One region of the Anaerosporomusa subterranea genome, then DNA from elsewhere that is predicted to be linked to it. Evidence: riboswitches for the same ligand, from Rfam matches in the RefSeq annotation. Region 1 holds a riboswitch; each other region holds the start of a gene.

Region 1 (5,681 bases):
GGCGGCAAGGATATCCATGATGATGCAGTCATGTACTGTGATATTGTTAAATCATTATTCGCGCTTAGTGTCTTAGGAACCCGGGATATGGCAAAACTGTGGGATTCGATCGTTAGAATTGCCGCAGAAACTGGTACTATTGCAGCTGGCGATACTGCCTGCGGTTTTGGCAACACCGCGATGGTACTTGCAGACAAACGCTATGTGCCTAAGACATTTGCAGCTGTGGTTAGAGTGATGACCGTTGTGCGCAGTCTCGTCGCCTTAGAGCGAGGAGCAGTAGGACCTCACAAGGATTGTGGCTACGAGGGAGTCTATATAAAAGCTATCACCGGCACTCCTATTGCTATGGAGGGAAAATCCAGTGCTTGCGCTCATCTCAGCCATGTGGGCAACATTGCCGCCGCTACTGCAGATCTTTGGAGCAATGAATCTGTGCAAAACATAAAGCTGTTAGGCGGTATGGCTCCGACTGTTTCTCTGGAACAGCTTATATATGACTGCAGACTGATGAACACTGCGGCGAAATCAGGCATCTCTCATGCTCGTCTGCTGCGGGATTGGCTGACTGATTCAGATAGCGTTCTTGATCCGCAGGCCTATGTATTAAGGCCTGATGTGGCGTTCCGCATTTCCCAAGCAATTGTTCAGGGAGGCAGTCATTTCGAGAGAACAAAAATCGCAGGTCTCACCGCAGTGAACGAACTGAAGCAAGCCGCCAATGCAGGAAATTTAATTATTGATCCTAAAGAAATTAGATGGCTGGATAAAATCCAGGCCCAGTTATCAAAGGTTACAAATGATGAAGAGGCATTTATTCGAGAAATGACTGAAAGTTGCAAGTCGGAAAAATATGACCCGGCGAAATATGATCTAAAGTAAAAATAGCAGGTATAAGAGGAGGAACTTTGATGAGTGAGATATTGAATGTCATTTCTGAGTCTCTGCAGGAGGGCGATGTTGACGCAGTGACTGAAAAGGTTGAAGAGGCCTTGAACGGCGGAGTTTCAGCGTCAACTATTTTGCATGAAGGATTGCTTCATGGTATGGACGTGATGGGGCAAAGGTGGAAAAACGAAGAAGTGTACATGCCGGAAGTAATGATTGCGGCTCGAGCGATGAATGCAGGTATGCGGGTTCTTAAGCCACATTTGCTGGCCGCTGGCGTCAAACCGATCGGCAAGGTCGTTTTGGGTACCGTCAAAGGCGATCTTCATGATATTGGCAAGAACCTAGTCAATATGATGTTTGTCGGATCAGGATTTGAGGTAGTCGACCTGGGAGTCGATGTGAATGAAAAGACCTTTGTTCAGGCGATTACTGAGCATCAGCCGCAAATTATCGCTATGGCCGCACTGTTGACAACGACAATGTCTGAAATGCGGGTCGTAATTGAGGCTGTGACGACAACTGGACTTCGCGATCAAGTTAAGATAATGGTTGGCGGCGCTCCGCTGACGCAGTCATTCGCAAACGCTATCGGCGCAGATGCATACGCGCCTGATGCCGCCGTTGCCGCTGACATCGCAAAGCAAATGATTGGGGCTTAATGATTCACAAAATGCGGCAACTTGATTCTTGCCATTTGTAATTGAAGCAGAAAAGGGATATTCAAGCCTCTCCGGCTTTGAATATCCCTTTCTTATTCAATAGTATTAATTCCCTTATTTCAGGGCTTCTTGCACTGTCGGCTTAATGCGCGGGTCGCGAACAATCTCTTGAACCGTTTGTTTCATCGCTGGATCGGCCAGTACATCTTTCATGGTTTGCCTCAGTTCAGGATCTGACATCATTTTGACCATTGAAGCTCGCGCTTCCGGCTTGTTCATCACTGCAATCATTCTTTTTTGCATTTCAGGGTCTTGTATTTTATCCAGTATCGGTGACTGTTGAAGTTGATCCGCAGTCTTAGGTTGATTTTGCGGTTTTTGCTGTGGCTGCATGCCGCAGGCTGTAATAAGGATCATTATTAGTCCTAACAGCAAAAACTTTGATAAACCGTTCATGGCCATTCCTCCCAATACCCATTTGCACCCTAGTATTCGCGTATTATTTGAGTCTATCCTTAGGATTCCATTTTGTGCCCTAAAAATGGTGGACACTGGGAAGCAAGTATTGCTAATATATATAGAAGGATACATATCTAAATAATTTTTATACTAATAAGGAGTGATCGCTAAACTAAGAATTGTTGTCAGCAGATTGTCATAAAGTCGACACATTTCTCTGCTATAATCAAAGGCATGTCATTTAACTGAAACGCCGAATCCAACAGGTACGGAGTAACATTTTACGGGGTGAAAAGCGTAAGCGCTAGGTTTAGCCTTAACCCTGTCCCGTTAGCTAACTCCGGAGGCGAGAAAGGCGGACAAGCTTTGCAGAGAAGAACGGCGATTTTGATAGTTTTGATTATTTTTATGTTGCCAGCCATTTGTTTTGCGGCTGAAAACCGCGCTGTGCCAGTTCAAGGTGCTAGGCAAACCGAGACAACTAGCGTAAAAAACGTATTAAAAGGAAAAACCATAGTTATAGATCCGGGTCATGGTGGCAGCGATCCTGGCGCTATCGGTAAAAGCGGTCTTGCGGAAAAAGATGTGACATTGGCAATCAGTACCGAATTGCGAAAACTGCTAGAGGACAAGAGCGCAGTTGTTATCCTGACCAGAACTACTGATCGCGATGTACATAGCAGACAAGCCTCTGATGCCCAGGAACTACAGTCTCGAGTAAATATTGCCAACAAAGCTAGCGCTGATGTGTTTGTCAGCGTTCATATTGACTCTTTCGTCGATTCAACGGCTAAAGGAACGACAACGTATTTCGCACCGCAGTTGGTTCGTGGGGAGCTGCTCGCGTCAAAGATCCAACAGTCACTTGTTGAGCAAATTAACTTACCGGATCGCGGTTTTCGTGAGAACAACTTTTATGTGTTGAAGCACGCAACCATGCCGGCTGTCCTTGCTGAAGTCGCTTTTATTTCTAACCCATCTGAGGAAGCTAAATTGCAACAACCCGATTTTATTAAAAAGGCGGCATATGGGCTTTTCACCGGTCTAACTAGGTTTTTCAGCATTGTTGGATAAGGAGGATATTGAAGAATTTATGGTTGACGAGAATATTGTGTTATTTTCCGGTTATGCAAAACTTCCCAGCGGAACGGTTTCCGCTGAGGTATATAAAGTGATGGCGTTAGTGGTGCTGATTGATATACGTACAGGTACAATCATCGAAGCTGATTGTACTCTTTCAACACGCCTTTCAGAACGATTCGTATTGGCAATGTTGGTAGGAAAAAACATCCAAAATGACAATATAGCCCTGATTGAACAAATTAACTTACAATACCAAGGAGCTGCTAAGAAAGCGATCATCAATGCTCTGCGCATTATTTCCGCTAAGTATTCGCTATATCTGCAAGAACGTCAAAAAATGAGTTGACAATGCGGAGCTTTTGATGCTATTATCTTTACAATTGAATAAGGAAACTCTTATCAAGAGAGGTCGAGGGACTGGCCCGATGACACCCAGCAACCGGCAGCAATGCAGTGGTGCTAATTCCAACAGAACGTTGTTCTGGGAGATGAGAGGAAAGCGGATTAGTTGCCCTCTTTCCTCGTGAAAGGGGGTTTTTCTATTAGCCGAACGGAGAGGGAGTGCTATCATTGAACCAACCGGTCATTTCGCCTCCGACGATGGCGATTGTTGTTGACTTAGTCAATTCGATCACCCATGGGACAATAACATTCACTGTTCAAGACGGTCGCCTGCTGCAGCTAGAGCGAAACGACAAGATTCGTTTGGATGCACCGGGGAAAGGCGGCATTGGAGGCCCCTCCCTTACCCCGAACCAAGTTGAGCGGCTTCAAAAGAGGCTGCAGGAGGAATTGAAGAACTTGCAGTTTGGCCAAGTCATTCTCCAGGTTAAGGGTGGCGTAATCGCCCAAATTGAGCGTACAGAAAAACAACGGTATTCCGGCCTAGAAGGAATTTATGGCGATGGAATATAGTAACTAGTCGACCCTGTGAATCTACAAAAAGTATTAGAGGAGTTGTTTTGTATGAAAAGTATTCGTGTTTTACTAGCTGCATTACTTATCATCTCACTCGCGGCTGCTGGTTGCTCCAGTGATAAGAAAAGTCCGCAGGCCCCTGAACAAGCCAAAAAGGCTGCCTTGAAGATTGGCGCTACGGCTGTGCCCCATGCGGAAATCCTACGTGCTATTAAGCCGACCCTAGAAAAAGAAGGCGTCCAAATCGAGATTATCGAGTTTAGCGATTATGTCCAGCCGAATGTCGCACTCGCTGACAAAGAACTAGATGCGAACTTCTTCCAGCATGTTCCCTATCTAACGAAGTTTGCTACCGAACGCAAGCTGCCGCTAATTTCCGCAGTTGCTGTTCACATCGAGCCCATGGGTGTATACTCGAAAAAGGTAAAAAATCTAAATGAGCTAACCCAAGGCGCTACAGTGGCTATCCCAAATGACCCGACTAACTCTGGCCGTGCTTTGGCGGTTTTGGAAAAGGCGGGCTTGCTTAAACTAAAAGCAGGAATCGGTGTGAATGGTACAATTCAAGATATCGCCGAGAATCCGAAGGGACTGAAGATTCGTGAGCTAGATGCGGCGCAACTGCCGCGGGCGCTTGATGATGTAGCAGCAGCAGTCATCAATACGAATTATGCCCTGGAAGCAAAACTGGTTCCTTCTAAAGACGCACTGGCAATAGAAGCTAAAGATTCACCCTATGCCAATGTGGTAGCTGTGCGCAAAGGTGACGAAACCAGACCAGAGATTCAAAAGCTAGTTAAAGTTCTAACTTCTGAAGAAGTGAAGAAGTTTATTGCCGAAAAATATAAAGGCGCCATTGTGCCTGCCTTCTAAGAAACTAAACAAAGCCCGTGAATGGTCGGTCAGACCCTTCACGGGCTTTTAAGATATCCTCTGTGGAGCCCTTAGCGTACTCCGTACTTAACGTTCCCGTTCTTGTCAATCAGTTGTCCCCTTTGGTGGTGTCGGCGGCTGGCCAGCAGACGGAATACCGAAATAGGCCTCTAAGACCTTACGAGCGATGGGAGCGGCGGCAACAGAACCTTCGCCGCCATCTTCGACAAATGCTACAACCGCGACTTCCGGCGCTTCGGCCGGAGCGTAACAGGCAAACCAGGCGTGAGTTGCTTTACGGCCGGTTTCAGCAGAACCGGTTTTACCTGCAACTGTGTGCGGGAAGCCTTTGAATACGGCAGAAGCAGTGCCGCTAGTGGTGACTTCAACCAAGCCCTTGCGAATGGTCTCCCAAGACTCAGGCTTCAGATATAGAGTGCGAGACACCTCGGGCAGGAATGTTTCTACAACAACTCCCTGCGGTGATAAAATTTTTTCTACGATCATAGGACGGTAGGCTATTCCACCGTTCGCTACTGCCTGCAAGAGCATTGCTTGCTGGAGCGGAGTCGCTAAATAGTACCCTTGGCCAATGGCGGCAATTAATGTTTCGCCGGGATACCATTGTTCTCCGTATGTATTGACTTTCCACTCTTCAGTTGGCACAAGTCCATGTTCTTCCGGCAATTCTATGCCGCTGGCTTTTCCATAGCCGAATGTCAAGGCATAAGAGGCTAGCGTATCGGCCCCCAAACGGTGGCCAAGCTCATAGAACACCGGATCACTAGACATGGCTAG
Region 2 (5,681 bases), on a different contig from region 1:
CCGTTCGGACTGAGAATCTAGGGCGGCTGTGGGCTCGTCCAACAATAAGATGGCTGGTTCCAGTATCAGTGCTCTGGCTATCGCAATTCTCTGTCTCTGCCCGCCGGACAATAAACCACCTAACTCGCCGACTGGCGTTTCATAGCCATTCGGCAAAGCAAGGATAAAGTCGTGTGCATCAGCCATGCGGGCCGCCCACTCCACCTTCGCATCTGAGGCTCCCGGAAAGCCATAACGAATATTTTCTCGTACTGTGCCGTGAAATAAAATGGGCTCTTGTTGGATAAAGCCGATTCGTTTGCGGTGGGACGCTAGGTTCAGTTCCCGGATATCCACCCCATCGACATAAATACCGCCACTAGTAGGATCGTATAACCGCAATAATAGATTGGCAACAGAAGACTTCCCTGCGCCACTGGGACCAACAATAGCAATAATTTCGCCTGGCCTGGCGCAGAGATTAATATGGTGCAAAATGCCGGTATTCTGACTATAGCAGAACGACACATCGCGGAATTCAACCAACCCATGACCTTTTGGCGCCTCCATCCCACCGTCAAAAATAGTTCGCGGTTGGGATTCGAATTGTTGAATGCGTTCCCAGGCAACTGTTCCCATGCGTAAACTTGTTGCGGCTTGCGCGATCTTTCGCATGGGGGCGGGTACATTAATAATATATACTAAAAAGGCGAACATGCCGCCAATGGTTAACTCTCCATCAATAACTTCCCTGCCGCCAAACCAAATAATCACTGTCAGGCCAATCGCAGCTAAGAACTCGACGAGCGGCACCAGGACGGCGTTTAGGCGTTGCATCTTTAAAAATTCCTCAGCTGCTTGGTGAATTCTCTGACTGAATTTACGGTATTCGTACTCTTCACGACTATAACTTTTAACAATGGTGGCAGACAGCAACGTTTGATGCAAAAAACTGGCTACTTTAGCCAAAGAGTCTTCCATCAGCATACCAATTTTGGCTGTTTTCTTATTGAAATAGCCGACAACAAGAAAGATGAAAGGCAAGGTTGCAAAGGTCACCAGTGATAATTGCCAGTCAAAGTAGATCATAATTGAAAGAATGGCAAGTACGTTCAAGGTTTCGATAAAAAATTCAGGTATACTCACAGACACGGCCTGTTGAATCAATGTCAGGTCATTGGAGAACAACGAAATCACTTCGCCTGTCTGGTTGTTGACAAAATAGGCATAATCCTTGGACTGAAGTTTAACGAACATTTCTTGACGCATGCGCTCAATCAGTCGATTACCGACCTTGGCCATCAAATACCCATACACATAAGAAAAAATGCCGCGCAGCAAATATAATACGACAATGCCAGCTGTGATAAAGTGCAGTTGGTACAAGTCTCCATCAGCCAGGACATTGTCAATCAGCAGTTTAATAATAATTGGCGCTGCCAGTCCTGCCACACTGGCCATAAGGAAACTAGCCAAAGCAATAACTACTTTTGGCCAAAAGGGCAGGATGAACTTTTGCCAATAGAATGTATACATAAGAGCCCTCGCGATTCTGCTGAATCAAAATAGAAAAGGAAAAGAAAACCAGGAAGGCGTTTGCCCGCCTTCCCTTCGTGTGCCGTATGGCCTTTACCAGTCTTCTTACAGTACGCGCCTTGCACCAACATAACGCGGGCCCCAGTACGAACTGTTTAACCGATCAATGGCGACGCCGCGACTGGAAGTCGCGCTGATAAAATTGCCGTCGCCAATGTAGATACCGCTATGCGACGCTCCAGAAGCATATGTCGTAAAAAACACCATATCCCCCGGCTGCAGCCTGCTTAGCGAGACTGCGCGGCCAACTTCAAACTGGTCATCAGCCGTTCTCGGCAGAGCCACGCCAACTGTGCGATACACATGGCGGGTAAAGCCGGAGCAGTCAAAACCATCTGCAGTTGTGCCGCCAAATACATACGGAACACCCAAATACCGCATGGAAAATTGAATGACTCGTCTGACTGCTACAGTGGACGAATCGCGGCTTACTGCCGGTATATCGCGTCCAAGCAGCATTTGATAAGTTGTCGGGCCAACCACGCCGTCTGGCGTCAGACCTTTGTCCTTTTGGTAAGCCTTCACTGCAGTCTCGGTGGCAGGGCCGAAGTCACCATCAGCGCTACCAATCTCATACCCCAGTGACAACAACCGCTTCTGAATCAAAACAATTTCCTGCCCTTGGTCGCCTTCCTCATAAAAATTCGAGGCCGACGCGACGTTTAGAAACGTCAAACTGAACAAAACGCACAACAAAAAGACTACCTTTTTCAAATGTCTGCCCCTCTCGAAGCCTCCGAGGTTAGCTGACGGGTTAGGGTTAGAGGACCCCTATTCCGTTTCCGGAATTTCACCCCTGGTTTGCGGTTCCCCCGTACCTGAGCTGGATTCGGCTTTATCATGCTCTAATCATTTTAAATTCGATTCTGGCTTGCAAAATCCTGCCTTGTGTTCTAAAAAAATGGCAAGTACCATTCGACTTAGATTGTACCCATTTTTCAGTTGATCAACCCTCTTGACTGACGCGGATATAGCGATTCAGCATCTTGGCATAACGCCAGTCTGTCTTACCTTCGTTATCTGCAAATTGGCTAAGAACAGAGTTGAGCTCATCCGCATAGTGAACAATGAAACTTTCCTTTGTCACACAAGCGACTGGCGCGCCATTCTCCACTTTCCCATGATGTGACAGCAGGATATGCAATAGCGCTTGGGCATCATCTGGCGGGAAATCCTTTTGATTGGAAATCGTACGTTCCACAAGCATAGCCCCTAAGGAAACATGACCGATCATCCTGCCAATATTAGTATATTCAAACCCCATGCCACTTGACAACTCTTCCAGTTTACCGATGTCATGTAACAGTGCGCCGGTAACCACTAAATCGACATCTACATTGCCGGTTTCAATCGCCATACCTTTTGCAAGCCGAGCGACATCAACCGAGTGTTCCAGCAAGCCGCCGATATAGGCGTGATGCAATCTCATCGCAGCAGTGTGCTTTACATACGACGCGTAGGTTTTGCCTGATAAAATTGCTCTCAACAATTCCTGCAAATGGATTTTTGATACTCCTGCTATCAAGCCTTCGAGTCGTCCCTTATATTCCTCAATATCTTTTGGTGTATAGGGCAAGAGATGACTCAAGTCATCGTCGTCGTTCACCGGCTCAGCCCGGCGCACAAGAACTTGCACAGCTCCGTCAGTACTATAGCGGTCAGCCTGGACGACACCAAAGATGACCATGGGCGTGGCTCCATTGACTTCCTTAAGCAGCTCAACTGTTTCTCGTTCAAAGCAAATAAAACTCAGCGTCCCACTGTTATCTTCTACTGTGCCACGGGCAAATACACCGCCATTTGACGACTGCCCTGCCTTCTGCAAACGCATGAGCACACTATGCCGGATTTCATCCCCAACCCGAAATTGCGCCAACAAATGTAACAACCCCTATTCTGTAAACTGAATTATAGGGTTCGCCCGCTAGTTGCGAGATTCCTGCAAGAGAATACAAAAAGGCGCATCCAAAACGAATGCGCCTGATACTTCTTCGATGAAAGAAATGCATGAACCTTATAGCGAGAGATTAGGGCGACAATCAGTGCGATGGCGATAGCGAGAAGAACTAGCAGTAACGGACCTTGTACCATCTTAACGCCTCCTCTTTCTCTTGACTCTCATCCAGGGCAAGACTCTACGCCAGGTTCTACTCTCCTTTACGCTTTTATTCATTAGTTTAAAATAAAAATAATCCTCCATATTGGAGAATTATTTTGGTATTCTTTTCTATAGAGACCAAAAAATGTCTTTCGAAGGCGAAGAAATTATTGGTACATTCCATTCTTGCTTTTCGGAATAGGTGGCCAAGTACTTTGCCAAATAGGGTATAACCGGATACTCTGTCGCAAAGTGTCCCGCGTCAACCATAGCCAACTCTTGGGCTATAGCTTGCTGCGCTTCATGGTACTTGAGATCACCGGTGACAAAGACATCGGCCCCCGCTTGTTTTGCCTGGGCTGCAAAGCTTGCCCCGCTGCCGCCGCATACTGCTACCGAGCGGATTAAAGCATCTGGCCTACCAGCCACTTTTATTGCACTGACAGCCAAACGATCTTTGACCATTGCCGTGAATTGGCGCAAGCTCATGGACTGGTCTAAAATGCCGATTCGCCCCATACCAAAGGCAGGCCCCGTATTCTCAAGAGCATACAGGTCATAGGCAACTTCTTCATAGGGGTGGGCGGACAGCATCGCGTCAAGTACTTGCTGACGGACGTTTTCAGTTACACAAGTCTCCAGTTTATATTCGGCAACCCGCTCCAAGCGCCCTTCCTCGCCAATAAACGGCGTAGCGCCGGATAAAGGTAAAAAGACTCCTTCACCTTTTACGCTAAACGAACAATGACTATACACACCAATATGACCGGCGCCCGCGTCTCCCATGGCAGTCCGCACAGCCTCCAATTGCTGTTCAGGTACAAAGACTGCCAGTTTGTACAGCCTCTCAGCGTGGGTATGCAGTAAAGGGGTCGCCTGCTTCAAGCCAAGGGCTGCAGCCAATGCATCATTTACCCCTCCTTGCGCGGCATCCAGGTTGGTATGAGCGGCAATGACGGCGATTTGATTTTGAATCAGACGGCATAACAAGTCTCCTTGCGGCGTATCTTGGCGCAGAGTGGTGATTCCTTTGAAAATAACGGGGTGATGAGCAACAATCAGGTTTGCCCCATGCGCCAGTGCGAATTCCACAACATCGGAATCCACATCAAGGGCAATGACAATCGCTCTAACCGGCTGCTCTGGATAGCCAACTAGCAGGCCAACATTATCCCAGTTTTCCGCCAGACGAGCTGGGGCCAGTTCTTCCAGTGCGTTCATTACGGTTTGGCAGGTTAAAGACATGCTAGTTTCGCCTCCAATATCGAAATGATTGCCTTCTGTTCTTGGTATTTAGGGTTAGTTTGCGCCGCTGCGCTTTTTTCCATTTGGCTAAGAACAAAACACAGAGAATACAATCGTTGTTTTAGTAAATCTGCCAGCAAGGGGTGACGCTGTTGCCAGAGAATCGGCCCGATCTCTAGCAGTTCGTTAGCCTCCATTTGCCCCGGTTCAGCGGCAAGTACCTCATATAAGCGACCCTCATCTTGCACAATTGTTTCATCAATAATGCGCCAGCCATTTGTTTGTAGCCATCGCCGTACCTGTGGCGCACCTACCATCGGCTGCAGCACCAAGCGCGAGAGACTCTGTAGGACATCGGGACTTGTCTCCATGATCTGAATCATCGTCATGCCACCCATGCCTGCCATGACTGCCACATCCACCTCGTTAGGAGTGACGACCTGCAAGCCATTACCTAGCCTCACATCGATTTTATCAGCCATGCTTGCGCGCAAGACTGCATCACGGGCCGAGGCAAAAGGGCCGGGGTTCACATCAATCGCCACCGCCCTCTCAATGTGACCGATTTCTGCCAGATATAGCGGTAAATAGGCATGATCTGTGCCCACATCAGCCATTCGGCTGCCAGGTGGAACCATAGCCGCTAACGCGCTGAGGCGATCGCCGAGCTTCATTATTATTCCTCCATCTGTTCAATAGTGAAAAGTAAAATAAAAAATGCAAAGCAGCGTTTGCCGGCTTTGCATCATTTTTTGCTGGTGAC
Region 3 (5,681 bases), on a different contig from region 1:
GCCTCAAACGACAATTGATTATCCTTGGCCAGCTGTTTGATGAGAGCCGCCGTCACTGCCTGGCGGTAAAATAAATCGACCTCCTGTTTATCTTCAGCCTCATGCCGGTCCAGACACAAGGTTATGGTCAAGTTCTCTGCTACGTTAGCCAGTGCGCCGAGTACACCATATTCTTGTTTGGTAAACCAATCAAACCCATCAACAAATACAGTAGAACCACGCAGGCTGGAGCGAGAAATCTTGTGCAGCAGCATACCCAGATAGTCCTGCGGATCGGCGTAGCGCCCGGCGATTAACCCCTCGTATGAGGCATAAACAGCGGCTAGATCAGACAGTTTCGAGCCAAGCGGTGAATTGGACGCTTGTACCGCCGCCTCGGCCAGAGCCCGGGGGTTAACGCTGTAGGCCTTGAACTCGCTAATCAGAGAGGCCATGGTCTGTGCAAACGTTCGCTGGTGAGCTGCTTGCCGAAATACAGTCAGTTGATCCTCATTATCAGCCAATGCCTGGCGCAGAATCATGCGCTTTGATAGGTCGCTTAGCTGCGGCCGGGCTGCGCCGCCGGTCTCCATCAGCACAGAATGAGCCAGCCGACGAAAGCCATAAACATGTGCACGGCAAAAACCGCCGCCGCGAGCTAACTCCCGTTCGGCCTCAAAGGTGGCTTGCTCAGGGGTAAGAAGAATCAGCGGCGGCCCTAGTGGGTCACGCCGCATCAAGTCTCGTATTTCTTTCAAACAGGCCGAAGTCTTGCCAGACCCGGCCCGGCCATATAAAAGTCGGATGCCCACGGTAACCCTCCCTACCTATTCGTGTTCGGATTCGAGCACCTGCAAAAATAGCTTCAGTAATTCTGGATCAAATTGAGTACCCGCGCCCCGGCGCAGTTCTTCAATCGCCTCAGTCTTGCTCAGGGCATGGCGGTAGGGGCGTCCTGCGGTCATTGCCTCATAGGCGTCTGCTATCGCCAAGATACGGCACTCCAGCGGAATATCAGTATGCTGCAAACCCAGCGGGTAACCGCTGCCGTCCCACTGCTCGTGATGTTTAAGAACCAAGTCTGCGACAGGTACCAAAGCAGGAACACAGCGGGCAATCCGGCAGCCGATTTCGCAATGCTGCGCAATTTCCTGTCGCTCATCAGTCGTCAATCGTCCAGGTTTCATGACAATGCGTTCATCAAGGCCAACGTTGCCGATATCGTGATAGCGGGATAACAGGTGAAGATTCTCTACCTGTTCTGAACTTAGTTCCAAAACTGCAGCCAATTTAACTGCATATTCCTCGACTCGTTGCGGATGACCGCTTTTAAAGTAATCTCTGGCTTCCACGGATTGAAACATGCCGTCAAGAATAAACTGGCGGACGTTTTCGTCGCGCAACTGCTTTTGTCGATACATTTCGTTTTCCGCTTCGATGAATAGAGTATTCATATCAGTCGGACAACCGCGCATAGCATGACCTATCGACAGGCCAAGCCTAGCGTTTGGCAGCAGTAGATTGTATTCGTCGACCTCTTGACTGATTTTTCGGCAAATTGCTGTCAGTGTTTCATCATCTACATTTGGCAAGATCGCAGCAAATTCATCACCGCCGATACGTGCAATGTGATCCTCCGCTCGGAAACAGCGTTTGAAAAGATCAGCCACATCTACCAGTTGTCGATCTCCCTGTTCATGGCCAAGGGTGTCATTAATCAGCTTTAGTCCATCCAGATCGCAGACAACGATCCCGACAGAACATTGCTCGTCTTCGCCGAAATGCCGCATTTCCTGTTCAAATCGGCTGCGATTAAACAATCCGGTTAACGAATCATACAGATTGAGATAACGCAGTTGCTTAGCCATCATCACTCGTTCTGTCGTGTCCCGCTCAATAGCGATCAGTTCCTCACCACAGCCGGTCAACCAGACTTCCCGACCGTAGGCTCTACCATGATATTCGCCTTCATAGGTAAAACGCTGCGGTCGTCCGGTTAATAATACTTGTTCCATCGCTTGCTGGTAGCGGTCTGTAACCGACGTCTCATAAATGCTATCAATTTTCTTACCGACTAGGCGACGATCTGGCGGAGTTTGATAAAAGCCGGGCCGCGTATACAGCTCAAGAATGACACCATCTAAATCCAGCCGGGTCATCACGTCAACCGACGTTTCCAGGATGGCTTTGAATCTGGCTTCATTCAACCGGATTTGTTCTTGGGTGTTCTGCTGTTGGGAGATTTCTGTCTGTTCTTGTTTGACTGTGGCCCTCAATAGTGTGTTTTCTCTGCGTTCCCGAGCAGCCCAGCTAACACTACCAGCCACAAGCACGAGCCAAAACCATATTTCCATATCGCATTCCTTCATTCAAAATAATCGAAAAAACAATTGTGAACTTATTCGCGATTCGCAGCAATGGTTCCTGCGCCTGAACAGAAAAAAGACTGCTAGACCGTTGTCATGATCGAATACTGCCGCATACCGATGTATAACTGGGAATACCTATATCAAGTTTACATAATTAAAATTAATGACCTTTAGCGCGTTTTGCGTTTCTGCAACCGATAGTGTAGTATATGGACTACGCCGAACTTCCCAAAGGAATACGGGGGAACCAATATTAGTGGGGTGAATCCGCTATCAAGCGGTAGGGATACCTTCCGTCCCGAACCCGTCAGCTAACCCCGGAGGCGATTAGAAGGAGGAAACAGAATATGAACATGAAAGTGTTTAAACGTACAATCGTAACTATGATGGCTGTTGTCACACTGGCAACTAGCTTGATCACACCGGTACTCGCAGCCGCGCCAGCCAACTATAAACAAGCGATCGATATTGTTGCGACCGCATACGCGCCAGGCCCTCACGATAACGGTAAATGGGGCAACCTGACCCACATCGGCACCCAGGTGCGTCCTGGCATCATTGCCGTCGACCCGCGCATTATCCCGTTGAAATCGAAGGTGTATATTGAGTTTCCCGATGGCACTGGCAGGTATGCCATTGCTGAGGATACCGGTGGCGCAATCAAAGGAAATCGTATCGATATCGCAATGTGGACAGTTGATGAAGCATACAAGTTTGGCATGAAAAACGTTAAGCTGTATGTAGTAGAATAGTTCTTAAAAAAAACACCCCGAGAGTCAATTGAACTCTCGGGGTGTTTCTGCGCGTTACTATTTAAACACAAAAATATCCAATAGACTCAGTACGATTTCAAACGCGATCAAGAGAATAACTGCCCATTCGAGCCGAGTGCCACGGCTGGCGTGAGCCAGACCGGAAAACACCTCGGTGATATCTGTTAAGACTTCTGCTTTTTGGCGAATCTTCTGGTAGCGCTCTGATACCTCAAATAACCGTCCCATTTCGTCATACAATCGACTAGCTTCCGCATTGTTCCACGTAATATCCGGTTTATCGAGTAACATGATGTATGACACCATGTTCAGCTTAAAACCGAAGATCTTTGCCGATAGCTTGGCCAAACGTCGGTCAGACATATTTAAATTACCCATATGCAAAAATGTAACGATTTCTTCTATTTCATCTAACAGACGACTAATGTCGACCTCGATTTTTTCTAGTGCCACCGACCTTGCCAACATAGTCGCGACGATTTCGCGGTGATAGCTTTCTTCCTGCGCGATTAACATCCGGTCATTGCTTACATAGGGCATGTCTGCTTCAGTCAGATCTGTCACTGTTTCGAGAATGTAGTCGTCAACATATTCGAAGGCTCCTGTTGTCAAACTCTTTTCAATCTTCCGCAGGTAATTTACAACATCCATCATTTCGTGATGTTGAAAATTCAAAAAGACTATACTGCCAAAATGGTACAGATATACTCTCTTTCCCTCCGATTGACGAGTGATTCCCTCCAGTGATTTCCCAGCAAGAATCAGCGTCTCCTCCCAGCGGAATTGTCTATTGATGCCAAAATGCTCGGCAATTTTATTTAGATCGATTTCATTGGCCAGCACGACCGCTTTAAATTCTGACTGCATAAACAGCCTCCTAGCTTGCTCTTTTATCCAAATTATAACAGAAAAAGCAGAATACTTCCATCGCCTGGTTGCCATGCATGTCCCGGTCACCGTTCATTCATTTTACAGACTCACAAGCAAGGAGTATACTAATGGTGCATACTGGTAACGAACGGAGGGATTATCTTGAACCTGGAAAAAGCAGTAGAACTGCAGCGAGACGCGCTGATTAAATCAACGCAGGAGATTCTCGCTATTCGAAGCGTAGAGAACAATGCAGTCAATGGCAGCCCCTTTGGCGAGGACGTTGGCCTGGCGCTCGACCGCGCGTTGCAGATCGCGAACAGACTCGGATTTCGCACTGTCAATCTAAATGGCTATGTCGGCTATGCGGAATATGGCAGCGGCGAAGACTATGTTGCCGTTCTGGGACATCTTGATGTAGTGCCTGAAGGCAGCGGCTGGACGTACCTGCCGTATGGCGGAGAAATTCATGACGGCAAACTGTATGGTCGCGGTTCGACAGATGACAAAGGGCCGACGATGGCTGCCTTGTTCGGTCTAGCTGCTATCAAGGATCTCAACCTGCCGTTATCGAAACGAGTGCGGATTATCTTTGGCACCAATGAAGAGACTGGCAGCAAAGACTTGCAGTATTACGCAGCACGCGAAAAACCGCCAGTGGCCGGCTTCACCCCTGACGCATCTTTTCCCGTCATCTATGCGGAAAAAGGCGGCTGCAAATTTAGGTTGTCTAAAAATCTCTCTGCCGGGATATCTGCTGTCCGACTGCTTGCACTTAACGCCGGTGAACGGGTGAATATCGTGCCAAATCGAGCGGAAGCCGTGCTGGTTGCTGACGAACCGCAAAAACTATTTAAGGCCTGCGCCGCTTTTGCCGCCCGGCACAATGCTAAAATCGACGCCTCGCTCGCCGCGGACGGCAACGTCTGTCTCGTCTCGCACGGTAAAGCGGCACATGCCAGCTTGCCACATCAGGGAGTCAATGCTGCTATGCAACTACTGGCATTTCTCGCAGAATGTGAATTGCCCACCGATCTGCTATCATACTGTCAAGCAGTTACCACCGCCATTGGTAAAGAGACGGATGGCAGTTCGCTCGGTATTGCTTACCGGGACGATGAGTCTGGCAGCCTTACGCTAAATGCGGGTCTGCTCCGTTTTATCGATAACCAAATAGCTCTGACCTGCGACGTTCGTTTCCCTGTCACCTGGAGTGGCGAACAGGTAGTGGAAAGAGTACGAATCGCCGCAGACCGCCTTGGTATCGACGTTGAGTCAGCTTCGTTCGGCAAACCACTCTTCTTTGCTAAAGACCATCCCCTTGTCGCCACTTTGCAGCGTGTATTCCGCGAAGCAACCGGATCAGATGTTGAACCAATAGCCATCGGCGGCGGCACCTATGCGAAACACTTAGCTAACACCGTAGCCTTCGGTCCGCAGTTTCCCGACCAGCCTGACCTCTGCCATCAAGCAGACGAATATATTGCGCTTGATGATCTCGTGCTCTGCGCCAAAATCTACGCTTACGCGATCTACGAGCTGGCCAAATGATGCTACCGCAAAACAGGAAAAAGCAGGTCGCCTTAGTAACTGGCGCAGCCCACGGCATTGGCCGCACAATTGCCTACCGACTCGCGGCAGAAGCAAGAGTGTTTCTGGTCGATATCAATGAGGCGGCTGGCGTAAAGAC

Evidence for each region. A riboswitch is a leader RNA that binds a small molecule or an ion and turns the genes downstream of it on or off. The one in region 1 is predicted to bind cyclic di-AMP.
Region 2: linked by a shared signal. The riboswitch ahead of AXX12_RS04325 (C40 family peptidase) and the one ahead of AXX12_RS17440 (N-acetylmuramoyl-L-alanine amidase family protein) in region 1 are both predicted to bind cyclic di-AMP.
Region 3: linked by a shared signal. The riboswitch ahead of AXX12_RS02605 (3D domain-containing protein) and the one ahead of AXX12_RS17440 (N-acetylmuramoyl-L-alanine amidase family protein) in region 1 are both predicted to bind cyclic di-AMP.

Annotation. Positions count from the first base shown of each region.
Region 1 is NZ_LSGP01000026.1:125,373-131,053, forward strand. It holds gene AXX12_RS17425 (methyltransferase MtaB domain-containing protein) at 1-882, shown strand, start outside; gene AXX12_RS17430 (cobalamin B12-binding domain-containing protein) at 912-1,550, shown strand; gene AXX12_RS17435 (hypothetical protein) at 1,665-2,006, opposite strand; cyclic di-AMP (ydaO/yuaA leader) riboswitch at 2,251-2,372, shown strand; gene AXX12_RS17440 (N-acetylmuramoyl-L-alanine amidase family protein) at 2,376-3,083, shown strand; gene AXX12_RS17445 (DUF3870 domain-containing protein) at 3,103-3,438, shown strand; SAM riboswitch class I at 3,486-3,587, shown strand; gene AXX12_RS17450 (YezD family protein) at 3,663-4,007, shown strand; gene AXX12_RS17455 (MetQ/NlpA family ABC transporter substrate-binding protein) at 4,059-4,883, shown strand; gene mrdA (penicillin-binding protein 2) at 4,989-5,681, opposite strand, start outside.
Region 2 is NZ_LSGP01000013.1:157,416-163,096, reverse strand. It holds gene AXX12_RS04330 (ABC transporter ATP-binding protein) at 1-1,515, opposite strand, end outside; gene AXX12_RS04325 (C40 family peptidase) at 1,621-2,289, opposite strand; cyclic di-AMP (ydaO/yuaA leader) riboswitch at 2,293-2,420, opposite strand; gene AXX12_RS04320 (3'-5' exoribonuclease YhaM family protein) at 2,522-3,454, opposite strand; gene AXX12_RS04315 (hypothetical protein) at 3,484-3,666, opposite strand; gene AXX12_RS04310 (Nif3-like dinuclear metal center hexameric protein) at 3,803-4,918, opposite strand; gene AXX12_RS04305 (tRNA (adenine(22)-N(1))-methyltransferase) at 4,909-5,592, opposite strand; tRNA gene AXX12_RS04300 (tRNA-Glu) at 5,675-5,681, opposite strand, start outside.
Region 3 is NZ_LSGP01000006.1:98,439-104,119, forward strand. It holds gene addB (helicase-exonuclease AddAB subunit AddB) at 1-791, opposite strand, end outside; gene AXX12_RS02600 (HD domain-containing phosphohydrolase) at 807-2,333, opposite strand; cyclic di-AMP (ydaO/yuaA leader) riboswitch at 2,556-2,690, shown strand; gene AXX12_RS02605 (3D domain-containing protein) at 2,696-3,100, shown strand; gene AXX12_RS02610 (RMD1 family protein) at 3,158-3,988, opposite strand; gene pepV (dipeptidase PepV) at 4,154-5,542, shown strand; gene AXX12_RS02620 (SDR family NAD(P)-dependent oxidoreductase) at 5,539-5,681, shown strand, end outside.